4 regions of the Streptomyces gottesmaniae genome follow, and region 3 is predicted to be linked to each of the others. Evidence: riboswitches for the same ligand, from Rfam matches in the RefSeq annotation. Region 3 holds a riboswitch; each other region holds the start of a gene.
What was found. Region 3 has a riboswitch for cyclic di-AMP ahead of RM704_RS28695 (C40 family peptidase). Riboswitches for the same ligand answer to the same signal wherever they lie in the genome.

Region 1: it holds a riboswitch for cyclic di-AMP, as region 3 does, so the genes downstream of both, RM704_RS29835 (LysM peptidoglycan-binding domain-containing protein) here and RM704_RS28695 (C40 family peptidase) in region 3, are expected to answer to the same signal.
Region 2: it holds a riboswitch for cyclic di-AMP, as region 3 does, so the genes downstream of both, RM704_RS24655 (M23 family metallopeptidase) here and RM704_RS28695 (C40 family peptidase) in region 3, are expected to answer to the same signal.
Region 4: it holds a riboswitch for cyclic di-AMP, as region 3 does, so the genes downstream of both, RM704_RS23815 (C40 family peptidase) here and RM704_RS28695 (C40 family peptidase) in region 3, are expected to answer to the same signal.

What each region holds. Positions count from the first base shown of each region.
Region 1 is NZ_JAVRFJ010000030.1:103,859-107,044, reverse strand. Features, by position in the region: gene eno (phosphopyruvate hydratase) at 1-655, opposite strand, end outside; gene RM704_RS29835 (LysM peptidoglycan-binding domain-containing protein) at 1,112-1,804, opposite strand; cyclic di-AMP (ydaO/yuaA leader) riboswitch at 1,809-2,008, opposite strand; gene RM704_RS29830 (transglycosylase family protein) at 2,191-3,186, opposite strand, start outside.
Region 2 is NZ_JAVRFJ010000022.1:130,591-133,776, forward strand. Features, by position in the region: gene RM704_RS24650 (PP2C family protein-serine/threonine phosphatase) at 62-1,165, shown strand; cyclic di-AMP (ydaO/yuaA leader) riboswitch at 1,435-1,596, shown strand; gene RM704_RS24655 (M23 family metallopeptidase) at 1,607-2,668, shown strand; gene RM704_RS24660 (cysteine hydrolase family protein) at 2,762-3,186, shown strand, end outside.
Region 3 is NZ_JAVRFJ010000028.1:108,964-112,149, reverse strand. Features, by position in the region: gene RM704_RS28705 (ATP-binding protein) at 1-320, shown strand, start outside; gene RM704_RS28700 (DUF6328 family protein) at 292-930, opposite strand; gene RM704_RS28695 (C40 family peptidase) at 1,008-1,481, opposite strand; cyclic di-AMP (ydaO/yuaA leader) riboswitch at 1,485-1,655, opposite strand; gene RM704_RS28690 (hypothetical protein) at 2,028-2,345, opposite strand; gene RM704_RS28685 (ATP-dependent Clp protease proteolytic subunit) at 2,353-2,994, opposite strand.
Region 4 is NZ_JAVRFJ010000021.1:91,259-94,444, forward strand. Features, by position in the region: gene pcrA (DNA helicase PcrA) at 1-770, opposite strand, end outside; cyclic di-AMP (ydaO/yuaA leader) riboswitch at 1,026-1,183, shown strand; gene RM704_RS23815 (C40 family peptidase) at 1,193-2,383, shown strand; gene RM704_RS23820 (hypothetical protein) at 2,492-2,845, opposite strand.

The sequences.
Region 1 (3,186 bases), on a different contig from region 3:
GGGCGGCGCGGTTGGACTCCAGGTTCGGGGCGAAGCCGCCCTCGTCGCCGAGGCCGGTGGACAGGCCCTTGGTCTTCAGCACCTTCTTGAGGGTGTGGTAGACCTCGGCGCCCCAGCGCAGGGCCTCGGAGAAGGACTCCGCGCCGATGGGGGCGATCATGAACTCCTGGATGTCCACGTTGGAGTCGGCGTGCGAGCCGCCGTTCAGGATGTTCATCATCGGAACGGGCAGCAGGTGCGCGTTCGGGCCGCCCAGGTAGCGGAAGAGCGGGAGGTCGCTGGCCTCGGAGGCGGCGTGGGCGACGGCGAGGGAGACGCCGAGGATGGCGTTGGCGCCGAGGGAGCCCTTGTTGTCGGTGGCGTCCAGGTCGAACATCGCCTGGTCGATCAGGCGCTGCTCGGTGGCGTCGTAGCCGACGAGCTCCGGGCCGATCTGCTCGATCACGGCGAGGACGGCCTTCTCGACGCCCTTGCCGAGGTAGCGGTTGGGGTCACCGTCACGGAGCTCGATGGCTTCGAAGGCACCGGTGGAGGCGCCGGACGGAACGGCGGCACGACCCGTGCTGCCGTCGTCGAGGCCGACCTCGACCTCGACGGTGGGGTTGCCTCGCGAGTCGAGGATTTCCCGGGCTACGACGACGTCGATGGACGGCACGAGCATCTCCTTCATGGGATGTGACGCGGAACTGCGGGGCCCGCGGGCCTTGCGACTAGAGCCTAACCGCCCCGGGCTCGTCGGCAGCCGACCGACCGTCCCGTGGACAGACAGACCGTACCCATTGTTTCAGGCCGGAACAAAGGGGGGTGGGCCAGAAAGTGAACAGAAAGGCGGAGCGGCGCAGAAACGGCCGGGCTCGGGCGGGGTGACCGCGCATGAAAAAGCCCCGCCCCGGTGCGTACGGGGGAATGCGCACCGGGGCGGGGAGCTCGTGGGGACGGGGGGACGGCCCTCACGAGGTCTTCACTATGGAGGACACGGCTGTGAGCGGGCTGTGGTTCAGCCGGGAAGCGGCCCGATTTCTCGGCCCGGCCGAACCGGCCCCGCCTGCCTGGCCGTGGGGGACGGCCGTGGGGGCGGCAGGCGTGTGGCGACCGTCGCCGACGTCGCGGGTCAGCTCAGGTGGAGCTGCTGGCCCGGGTAGATGAAGTCGGCGTCGTCGATGATGTCCTTGTTCAGCTCGAAGAGCTTCTCCCAGCCGCCCTTGACGTTCTTCTTCGCGGCGATGGCGCTGAGGGTGTCGCCGGTGACGACCTTGTACTCGCCGTCGCCCTTCTTGACCTTCTTGCCGGTGGGGGTCTCCACGGTGGCGCGCTCGGAGGAGCGGGAGGCGCGGGTGTCCTCGGTGCTCTTCTTGGTGCTCTCCTGGGTGCTCTGCTGCGAGGAGCCGGAGTCCGAGGAGCCGGAGGAGGCGGCGGCACCGTCGTACGAGGCGCCGGACAGGCCCTTGCCGCAGACCGGCCAGGCACCCTTGCCCTGGCCCGCGAGGACCTTCTCGGCGATCGCGATCTGCTGGGCCTTGGTCGCCTGGTCGGCGGTGGAGGCGTACTGCGTACCGCCGTAGCCGGCCCAGGTGGAGGCGGAGAACTGCAGGCCGCCGTAGTAGCCGTTGCCGGTGTTGATGGACCAGTTGCCGCCGGACTCGCACTGGGCGACGGCGTCCCACTCGGAGGCGGTGGCGGCGGATGCGCTGCCGGCGGCCATCAGCGGGGCGGCGATGGCGGCGGCGCCGGTGACACCGGCGACGGCGATGGCGCGAGCGGCCTTGGACGGACGACGGTGCTTGCCCTTGCTGGAAAACAGCATGGAGAGATCCCCTCACCGACGCCTGCGAGGTGAGCTGTCGGGTTCGGGCCGGTTGAGTTGCCCGGCCGCGCACGCTCGCCTCTCGGCTCACGTCGCGCGGCTTCACCCCGAGCCGGTTCCGGACGTACGCCCCCGAAGGGCCGCAACCACCGGACCCGGCACTTACCTTGGGTCCCCCGCTCCTGCCTACGGCGCTTGACGCGACGACTGTTCCTTGCGGCCGTTGGCAGGATTCGGCGTACCGACCGCAGGGGCCCGCTGTGGCGAGCGGTCACGACCGTAAACACGTGATTGCCCGGATTTCAAAGACGATCAGGGGGCCTGTGATTCATCTCCCACCTAGATCAAAACGGGCATTCAGGGGCGAACAGTGACCTGAACTGTCGCTACTTTTCGCCCGTTTCGGCACCGACTTCGAGGGTCTGACCGGGAAGGATGAGGTCCGGGTCGGTTCCCACCGTGCCCTCGTTCTCGGCGTACAGCTCACGCCACCCGCCGGTCAGGTCGAGGGAGTTCGCGATCCGCGTCAGGCTGTCGCCCGCGCGGACGGTGTAGGCGCCGTCCGCGGACTCCCCCGCCCCGTCGCCGCCGCGGGAGGCGTGACGGCCGGAGGGGGTGGGGTCGGCGGGGCGTGAGCCGTCGGCCGCGTCCGTCCCGACCTCCGCGCCGGAGGCACTCTCGTCGGCGCTGGCGCCGCGATGACGACCGGTGCCGCCTTCGCCCTCGTCGACCGAAGAGCTGTCACTCTGTGTCGACTTGTCCGCTTTCGCACCCCCGGAGGCCGTGGAGCCGTCCGAGCCGGCCGTGCCGTCCGAGTCGGTGTCGGCACCCGTACCGGCCTTGGCCTTGGTGGACCCTTCGAAAGCCTCGGGAGTCGAGTCGCCCGACGTGTCGGAGTCGACCGAGTCGGCGGACTTGGCCGAGTCGGCCTCGTCGGCCTCGCCGGCGGAACCGGAAGATTCGGACGAATCGGAAGAGTTAGACGAACCAGATGAACTGGACGAGTCACCCGAATCCGTCGAGTCGCCCGCGACGCCCGTGTCCACGTCGGCGGAACCGGAGTCGCCCCCGAGGTTGTGGAGCAGACCACAGGTGGCCCAGACGCCGACACCCTGGTCGGCGAGCACCTTCTCCGCGACGGCTATCTGCTGCGAACGACTGGCCTGATCGGCGCTCGCCGCGTAGTCGAGGCCGCCGTACTTCTCCCAGTTCGCCTGGGTGAGCTGGAGGCCGCCGTAGCGTCCGTTCCCGGTGTCCGCGCTCCAGAAGCCGCCGCTCTCGCACTCCGCCACCTGGTCCCAGGTGGTTCCGTCGGCCGCGCTCGCGCCGGTGGCGCCGAGCAGGGGGATCGCGATGGCCGAGCCGGTCACTCCGGCCGCGAC
Region 2 (3,186 bases), on a different contig from region 3:
AGCCCCGCCGCCCACCGCCGGAAACCCTGTACCCGTGGGGCAGCGAGAGGGCGCGGAGGACATGCGGGAGCCGGGCGGGCGCCGGTTCCCGTCCGCCCGTACGCTCGCCCGCGCCCTTCCCGTGCTGCTGATCGCCATCGGGCTCTTCTACGATCACTTCACCCCGCGCGAGTTCACCGCGATCCCCTTCTTCACTGCCGCGCCCCTGGTGACGGCCCCGCTCTTCACGCTGTACGGCACGGTGATCGTCGGCGCCGTGTCGGTGGCCGGCATCAGCGCCGTACGCGTCTATGACGTCGACTCCGGCCACGAGGACGCGATCACCGAGATCGTCACGGTCGCCACCGTCGCCGTACTGGCCGTCCTGATCAACCGCCTCGTGCGCCGCAGCGACGCCCGGCTCGCCACGGCCCGGGAGATCGCCGAGGCCGCGCAGCGGGCCGTACTGCCGGTGCCGCAGGAGTGGATCGGCGGGCTGGAGATCGCCGCGCGGTACGAGGCCGCGCAGGCCGGGGCGTCGATCGGCGGCGATCTGTACGCGGTGCAGGACTCACCCCACGGCGTACGGCTGATCGTCGGCGACGTACGCGGCAAGGGGCTGGGGGCGGTGTCGGCGGTGGCGGTGCTGATCGGGGCGTTCCGGGAGGCGGCCGAGCAGGAGGCGACGCTCGAAGCGGTGGTCCAGCGACTGGAACGGGCGCTGGACCGGGAGGCCACGCGGCGGGAGGCCACGCGACGGGACGCGGCGGTGGAGTTCGAGGGGTTCGTGACGGCCGTGCTCGCCGAGTTCCCGCACGGCGCGGGCCGCGCCCGGATCGTCAACCGGGGCCACCCCTCCCCCCTGATGCTGCACGCCGACGGGACCCTGTGCACGTTGGACGCCCCGCAGCCCGCGCTGCCGCTCGGCATGGACGACCTGGGCACCTGGCCCGACCGCGCGGAGGAGACCGGGTTCCCGCCCGGAGCCACGCTGCTCTTCTACACCGACGGCCTCTCCGAGGCGCGGGACGCGCACGGCGTCTTCTACGACCCGGCCGCACGCCTCGCCGGCCGTGTCTTCACCGCCCCGCGCGCCCTGCTGACGACGCTCGCGGAGGAGGTGCGCCGACACGCGGGCGACCGCACCACGGACGACATGGCCCTCCTGGCGGTCCGCCGTCCCTGAGGTGCCGAGGTCACCGAACACCAGGCCGCCGAACGGCGGTGTCACCGAGCGTGTCCGTCCCACCGTCCTCCGTATAACAACTGACGTCACGTCAGGGCGACTGTTACTCGTGAGTCAAGGTCAACTCGCCCGTTTTCGGCCCCTCATGACCCGTAAAGTCCAGCGGGAAAGCCGGAACGATCATTAAGAACAGCTTGGAATGGAGTACTGGCGTCTATTAACGTTCGATAACGCAGCGCGGTCGTCCCAGCCGTCACAAGAGACGGCTCCGTGCTCACGCGTCGAATCCCGCAAGGGAACCGGGGAACCACCACCCTGGGGTGAATCGCACGCAAACCGCCGTGGCAGTCCGCACGACCGGTTTACGCGCGTAGGAGACCTTCCTGCTCCGAACCCGTCAGCTAACCCGGTAGGCGAAAAGGAAGGAAGGAGTACGCCTACGTGGCGTCGAACCGGTCCGCGACCGAAGCCCCGTTCGTGCCGACCCAACGCGACGGCGAGAGCCAGACGTTCGGCTACGGCAGCTACAACAGCGACAACGAGGGCCCCTGGCAGGAGTGGAACCCCAGCGAGGACACCCTGCGCCCCGTTCGCGGTCGGCACCGCGTCGCCAAGAAGAGCGGCGTACTCGCCCGTAACGGACTTGCCCGTAGCTCCACGGTGCTCGGCGTCGGTGTCATAGCCGCCGTCAGCGGTGCCGGGATGGCCAGCGCGCAGTCCGGCAAGGCCCCGGTCTCCATATCGATGCCCGACATGCCGAACGTCGGCTCGGTCTTCGAGGACGAGGCCGACGAGCCGGAGCCCGAGGTCTCCAAGACCCCGCTCAGCAGCGCCGGTCTGACCGCCGCCGAGACCGAACAGGGCACCGCGGACGCCGGCGAGGCGCTGCGCGCCCGCATCATGGCGCAGGCCGAGTCCCAGCAGGACGCCTTCGACAAGGCCGCCGCCGAGGCCGCGCAGACCGCCGCCGCGGACAAGGCCGCCGAGCAGGCCGCCCAGGAGAAGAAGGAAGCCGAGGCCAAGGAGGCCGCCGCCAAGAAGAAGGCGGAGGAGGAGGCCGCGGAGAAGAAGGAAGCCGAGCGCCTCGCCGCCCTGGCCAAGCAGTTCGCTCTCCCCACCTCCTCGTACACCCTCACCTCCACCTTCGGTCAGGCCGGCCCGTACTGGTCCTCCGGCTACCACACCGGCCTCGACTTCGCGGCCCCCACCGGCACCCTCATCAAGGCCGTCCACAGCGGCACCATCACGCAGGCCGGCTACGAGGGCTCCTACGGCTACAAGACCGTCCTCACCCTCGATGACGGCACCGAGATCTGGTACGCCCACCAGTCCTCCATCGGTGTCAGCGTCGGCCAGAAGGTCGCCACCGGGGACGTCATCGGCCGCGTCGGCGCCACCGGCAACGTGACCGGCGCCCACCTCCACATGGAGGTCCACCCCGGCGGCTCCAGCAGCGGCATCGACCCGGCGGCCTGGCTCCGCAGCAAGGGCCTCACCCCGTAGTCCGTCGCCACCTAAGACAGAACCAGCGACGCCGCGTCCGCCCTCGGGCCCACGCGGCGTTCGTCTTGTTCTCCCGGAGAAGGGACGGCAGGCATGGCGAAGAGCGCACTTCTGGTGATGGACGTCCAACGGGACGTCGTGGCCATCGCCGACGACGGTTCCGGATATCTGCCGCGCCTGCGCGGGGCGATCGACGGAGCCCGGGCCGCCGACATTCCCGTGATCTACGTGGTGATGGGGTTACGGCCGGGCGATCCGCGGGTCAGCCCGCGCAACAAGGTGATGGCGAACGTCCTGCGGGCCGGCCTGTTCACCGAGGGCGAGCCCGGCACCGAGATCCACGACGACGTCGCGCCCCGGCAGGGCGAGGTCGTGGTCACCAAGAGACGGGGGAGCGCGTTCTCGGGCAGCGACCTCGACCTGGTGCTCAGGGCCCGCGACATCGACAGCCTCGTTCTCACCGGCATCGCCACCAGCGCCGTGGTGCTGTCCACCCTGTGGCACGCCATCGACCTGGA
Region 3 (3,186 bases):
TCGTGTCCGAACTCGCCACCAACGCCGTCCAGCACACTCTCGGTCAGTCACCCACGTTCACCGTGGACGTCGCCCTCGACCGGGACGAGCAGCTGCGTATCGGTGTCACCGACAGCCATCCACGCTTCCCGAAACGGCTGCCGGCCGCCGTCCAGCAGGACAACGGCCGGGGCATGGTCATCATCCGCTGGCTGACCGCCGAGTGCGGCGGCAGGCTCAGCGTCAGACCCACCCGGGAGGGCGGTAAGACAGTGGCGATCGAACTGCCGTGGACGGTCCCCGCGCAGCCGGTCAGCGCGAGCGGTCCGCAGGAGACCTGACGAGATCCGTGTCCGTGTCCGTGTTCGGGGGCGTAGACGTGGGCGTGGACGTGGTTGTGTTCGTGGCCTTGTCCGCGGGCTGCGCCGGTGTTGGTGGCCGTTCCGGTGTCGTCGAGTCCGCGCGGTCGGCGCGGTCGGAGAGACGGCCCACCAGTTTCGGGAGCACGGCCCACAGGAGCAGGCAGATGAGGAAGGTGCCGGCCCCGGCGGCGATCCCGGCCTTCCGGCCGAGCGTCACGTCCACGACGAGCAGGACGGATCCGGTGAAGGCCGGCATCAGCACGATCAACCCCGCGCTGGCCAGCCGGGACGAGACCTGGACGATGACGGGCTTGGCGTTCTGCTGGAAGAGCGAGCGGTGCAGGGCGGCCGGGGCGGTGAAGAGCGTCGCCGCGAGGACCGCGAGCAGCAGGGTGACGACGTACGTGGCGCGCTGGACCGAGTCAAGGTCGGGGAAGCGCGGGGTGAAGGCCAACGTCAACAGGAACGCGAAGAGGATCTGGACACCCGTCTGGGTGACGCGCAACTCCTGGAGCAGCTCGGCGAAGTTGCGGTCGGCGCGTTCGAGGGGGGTCTCGTTGCGTGCGGGGCGGGTGCGTTCGTCGGCCATGGTCGAACGGGTATCCAAAACCGCCGGTCGCACGCCTGCCGGGGGCGGCGGAGAACTCAGCCGCCCCCGACGGTGGGTCAGCGGACCCGGCCGTACCAGACGTTCTTCGTCCAGAGCTTCTGCAGTCGGACGACGTCACCCGTCTTCGGCGAGTGCCAGATCTTTCCCTTCCCCGCGTAGATACCGACGTGGTAGACGTTCGAGCCCGAGTGGAAGAAGACCAGGTCTCCGAGCTTGCGGCTGCTCGCGGAGATGTGCTTCGTCTTGTTGTACTGCTGCTGAGCAGTACGGGGCAGCTTCTTGCCCGCCTTCTTGAACGAGTAGAGCGTCAGCCCTGAGCAGTCGAACCTGCTCGGGCCCGTGGCGCCGTACTTGTAAGGGGAGCCCTTCTTGGAAGCCGCGACCTTGAGTGCCTTCGACGCCACCGTGGCGGCCTCGGCGTCGGCTGCGACGCCCGGGACCACGATGCTGCCGCTGACAGCGGCGATGGTCAGAGCCGAGGCCGTGCCGGCCCGGGTCAACAGCGACGGGACACGATTCAGCGCAGTCATGCGCAACCCTTCGTCAGCCGCCTGTGAAGGATGACCTGTCGGATTCGGGCTGGCGAAGTTGCCCGGCCGCTGACGCGGCTTCACCCCAAGGGCTGCTCGGCGCGGTCATGGCTTGACCGTTCCGGCGACCCGTCGTGCTTGGGTCCTCCACTCCTGCCGATGCACTTCTGTCGACCGGTCATCCGGGTAGCGGCAGGACTCGGCGTCCACCCGGATCGCCCCGCCGCTGCGGCGGGGGCTTGTCGTCAGGAAGGGATCTTGGCGTACGGACGTCCGAAAATCCCAACGGAACCGTGGATTTGTGGTCTTACTCACCACTCGCCCGTTCGGGTGGACAGAACGTTTTCGGCTGGTGTGTCCAGGCGGTCGAGGACGTCCGCACCAGCACCGGAATGAGGTGTTCCGGCCGCGTGCCAGCCATGTTGCGCAACTTCACAGGTCCTCACGACGTATGGGCCGATAGGTCGATCGCGGTAGGCCGTCCGGACGGCACGAAACCTGGACCGGACGCCCCGTCAGTAGTACGGCGACCGCCCCGGGGTCGGTTCAGGCCGGCGAGTCCTCGGGCTCCGGCGGCAACGCCACCCGGCCCGCCCGTCGCTCGCCGTCCAGGACCCGCAGGGCTCGCGCGAGCGTCGGGGCGTGCACCTCGTTCTCCCCGCGCCTGTGCATCAGTTCGAGCGCGTCGCGCAGAGCGGTCGCCTTGGCTACGAGCGCCTGCGCCGCGCGCAACCCGCGGTACGTATCGCCCGGTCGGGCCGGATTGATCCGGCCGAGCAGATCGACGACGTCCAGGTAACGGTCGATCAGCTCGGCCTCGGCGCGCGTGAGCGCGGGCAACGGCGGCAGTTCGGGCGGGAGCATCGACGGCTCACCTCGCGCCGGGGAGCGTGCGCGTGGTCCTGTGGCTCGGGATCACCCGATCGGCCAGGCCGTACTCCACCGCCGCCTCCGCGTCGAGGAACTTGTCCCGCTCGATGTCGGCGCTGATCCGCTCCGGGCTCCGGCCCGTGTGCCGGACGAGCATCTCCTCCAGCCTGCGGCGATTGCGCGTCAGTTCCTGGGCCTGGATCGCCAGATCGCTGGCCTGTCCCTCGATCCGGCCGGCCACCGCGGGCTGGTGGATCAGTACGCGCGCCCCCGGAAGCATGAACCGCTTGCCCGGTGTGCCCGCCGCGAGCAGCACCGCGGCGGCCGAACCCGCCTGCCCCAGGCAGACGGTCTCCACGTCGCAGGTGACGAAGCGGAGGGTGTCGTAGATCGCCGTCATCGCGCTGAACGAGCCGCCGGGCGAGTTGATGTACAGCGAGATGTCGCGGTCCGGCGACTGGTGCTCAAGGTGCATGAACTGCGCCATCACGTCGTTCGCCGACGTGTCGTCGATCTGCGTCCCGAGGAACACGATCCGTTCTTCCAGCAACTTGGCGTACGGATCCATCGTTCGGTGACCCGCACTGGTGCGCTCGGTGAACTCGGGCAGCACCTGGCGGGCCGACGGTCGGTTCGCGGGCATGGGACACGCCTCCTCTGATCGACTCTGTCAAAAATGTACAGGACGTACGTATGCGGGGAGGAGGGGATCGGCCGAAAGCGAAAATTCCCATGGAGCCGGCTCCGCAGGGAACGTGTGAGCGGTTCGGGTCGTCGGGCGGCGCGCGGGCGGGGGTGGGGGCGGGATCGGCGGAGGGGCCGGAAGGGGATCTTC
Region 4 (3,186 bases), on a different contig from region 3:
ATCAGGTCGTCGAAGTCCAGTGCGTTCGCCTCGCGGAGGCGGGACTGGTAGAGCGCGTAGGCCTGGGCGAGGGTCTTCTCGAAGCCGTCGGCGGCCTGGGCGGCGAAGTCCTCCTCGTCGATCAGCTCGTTCTTCAGGTTCGAGATCTTGGCGCTGAAGGACTTGGGCGGGAAGCGCTTCGGGTCGAGGTCCAGATCACGGCAGACGAGCGCCATCAGCCGCTTGCTGTCGGCGGCGTCGTAGATCGAGAAGGAGGACGTGAAGCCGAGCTTCTTCGACTCGCGCCGCAGGATCCGGACGCAGGCGCTGTGGAAGGTCATGACCCACATCGCGTTCGCGCGCGGACCGACGAGCTGCTCGACGCGCTCCTTCATCTCACCGGCGGCCTTGTTGGTGAAGGTGATCGCGAGGATCTGGCCCGGGTGGACCTGCCGCTCACCGAGCAGGTGGGCGATGCGGTGGGTGAGCACCCGGGTCTTGCCGGAGCCGGCACCGGCGACGATGAGCAGGGGGGACCCGGCATGCACGACGGCCGCGCGCTGGTTCTCGTTCAGCCCGTCCAGGAGGGCCGCCGCGTCGAGGGCCGGGCGGGGGGCGCCGCCCCGGTAGTAGGCGTCCCGGTCCGGTGGTACGTCGAACTTCCCGCCGAACAGATCGTCCGGAAGCGGCTCCGGTACGTGATCGTCCTCGGGCGGCGGCGGGGGCTCCTCCGCGTGGCCACGGGGGGCCTGGAGGTCCGCCAGGAAGCTGTCGTCAAAGAGGCTGCTCATCGCTCTCCGAGTCTAGGCGCCCCCACTGACAGCCAGGGGCCGCCCCGGGAAGTCCGCACGCACCACTCATCGCGCACACCTCACGACGGTGAGCGATCGAGCGTACCGCCCATCGCGCGGAAGAGGCTAAGGTCACGAAAACGTATCGGGCATATCGAACATCAACCTTCACACGGGCCACACGAGTTGGCTAGCTTCTTCTCTTGGGCCGTACGACACAACCGGCGAACGTCGCCGGGCCGCACGGCCTCCGCCGAGTCCGGCACGCCTCTCCTGGGCGCCGGAGCCGGGGACCCACCGACCTCTGGGGTGAATCGACCCGACGCCGCACGCGGCACGGGCCGTAGGGCAAACCTTCCGAAGCTTGCGCCCGAACCCGACAGCTAACCCGGTAGGCGGACAACGGAAGGAGACGCCGCACCATGGCGCCGCACCGCAAGCCGCGTCCGACCGGCCGGACGCGCGCGGGCATACGCACCCCCGCTCTCGCCACGGCCGCCCTGACCTCCGTGGCTCTGCTCTCCCAGACGGCCACCGCCGCACCCTCCGCCGACGACAGGCCGAGCCTGGAGGAGGTCGAGAAGAAGGTCGACGACCTCTACCGTCAGGCAGGGTCGGCGACCGAGAACTACAACGCGGCCAAGGAGAGGACGACCAAGCAGAAGAAGAAGGTCGACACCCTCCTCGACGACGTCGCCCAGCGCACGGAGAAGCTGAACGAGGCGCGGGAGGAGCTGGGCTCGTTCGCGGCGGCCCAGTACCGCACCGGCGCGGCCACCCCCGACCAGGCCTCACTGCTCCTGGCGGACAACCCGCAGGACTACTTCGACCAGAACCAGCTGATGGACCGGTTGACGGACCGTCAGAAGGTGGCCGTCGACGCGTACGTCACCGAGCAGGCCGACGCGGCGGAGCAGCGCCGGACGGCGAGCGACAGCCTCGAGAAGCTCACCGAGTCGCAGAACGCCCTCAAGACCAGCAAGGCCAAGGTCCAGGCGAAGCTCGCCGAGGCCCGCGAACTGCTCTCCACCCTCACCGCCGCGGAGAAGGCCCGGCTCGCCGCGATCGAACAGCGCGAGCAGGAGGAGGCCGACCGCAAGGCGGAGGAGCTCGCGCGGCAGCAGGCGGCACAGGCGAGCCCGGAGACGCAGAGCACCCAGGAGGCCCAGGAGGCCCAGGGAGGGACCGCCACCGGCACGGAGACGTCGCCGGGCACCACCGGGACCACAGCCCCGGTCGAGGACTCCACGTACGCCTCGAAGGCCACCAAGGCCCTCGCCTTCGCCCGCGCGCAGATCGGCAAGCCGTATGTCTGGGGCGCCACCGGCCCCGGCTCGTACGACTGCTCCGGCCTCACCCAGGCCGCCTGGAAGGCCGCCGGGGTCGACCTCCCGCGCACCACCTACGACCAGGTCGAGGCGGGCACCACCGTCTCCCTGGCCGACGCCAAGCCGGGCGACCTCGTCTTCTTCTACGACAACATCGGCCACGTCGGCCTCTACATCGGCAACGGCATGATGATCCACGCTCCCAAGCCGGGCACGTACGTCCGCGAGGAGTCGATCTTCTACGACGGGGAGTCCTCGATCCACAGCGTGGTGCGGCCCGCGTAACTCGGGGGCAGCGGGCGCCGGTCCACACGGTCGGCGCCGTCCCGGGAGTCCCGGCTCAGCCATCCCCTCGCCATCGCGGACAGGACGGACTCACACGGACGGATCCCTTCAGGTCCAGAGCACCGCGATGAAGACGTTCGCGGTGGTCAGCGCGCCCACCAGGGCGAAGAGCGGCTTCTCCACCGTCTCCTCGTCGCGTTTCACGTAGACCAGGCCGAGGATCACGATCAGCAGGGCGAGCTTGACGCCGATCTTGATGTTGTCGACGGGCTGGTCGTCCGCCTGGTTGAGGCCGACGAGGAGGACACCGGTGACGAGCATGGCGAGGGCGCCGTGCAGCATGGCGGGGACGAAGCGGGCGGTGCCCTGGCCCATGGCCTTCATCTGGGTGAGGAAACCACCCAGGAGGGAGGCGATGCCGATGATGTGGAGGGCGACGAGGATGTGGATGAGTACGTCCATGCGCGGAGCCTAATGAGGCACCCGAGGGCCGTAGGGCACCGGGTGCGGGTGGGACGGGACGGGCGAACGACCCCCTGATGATCTTGCATATATGCGCTCCATAGCACCGCGCCCCCTCCGCCCGGTCCGAAATCGCCGCATCGGTCATCGCACAGCGTGAAGTCGGCGACGCCAGGCGAGGATCTCGGTCACATACGGTCACCTCACAGTCGGTGCACGCCACTTCCGTACAACGCGTTACCGAGCCATCACAGCCAGGTTTAGCGTCCTCCCTCAGGTGACCGGCTCCCCACCGCCGCCCGGCCAGGGGCGGCAGTCGGCCACCACCGCCGAGAAAGGTC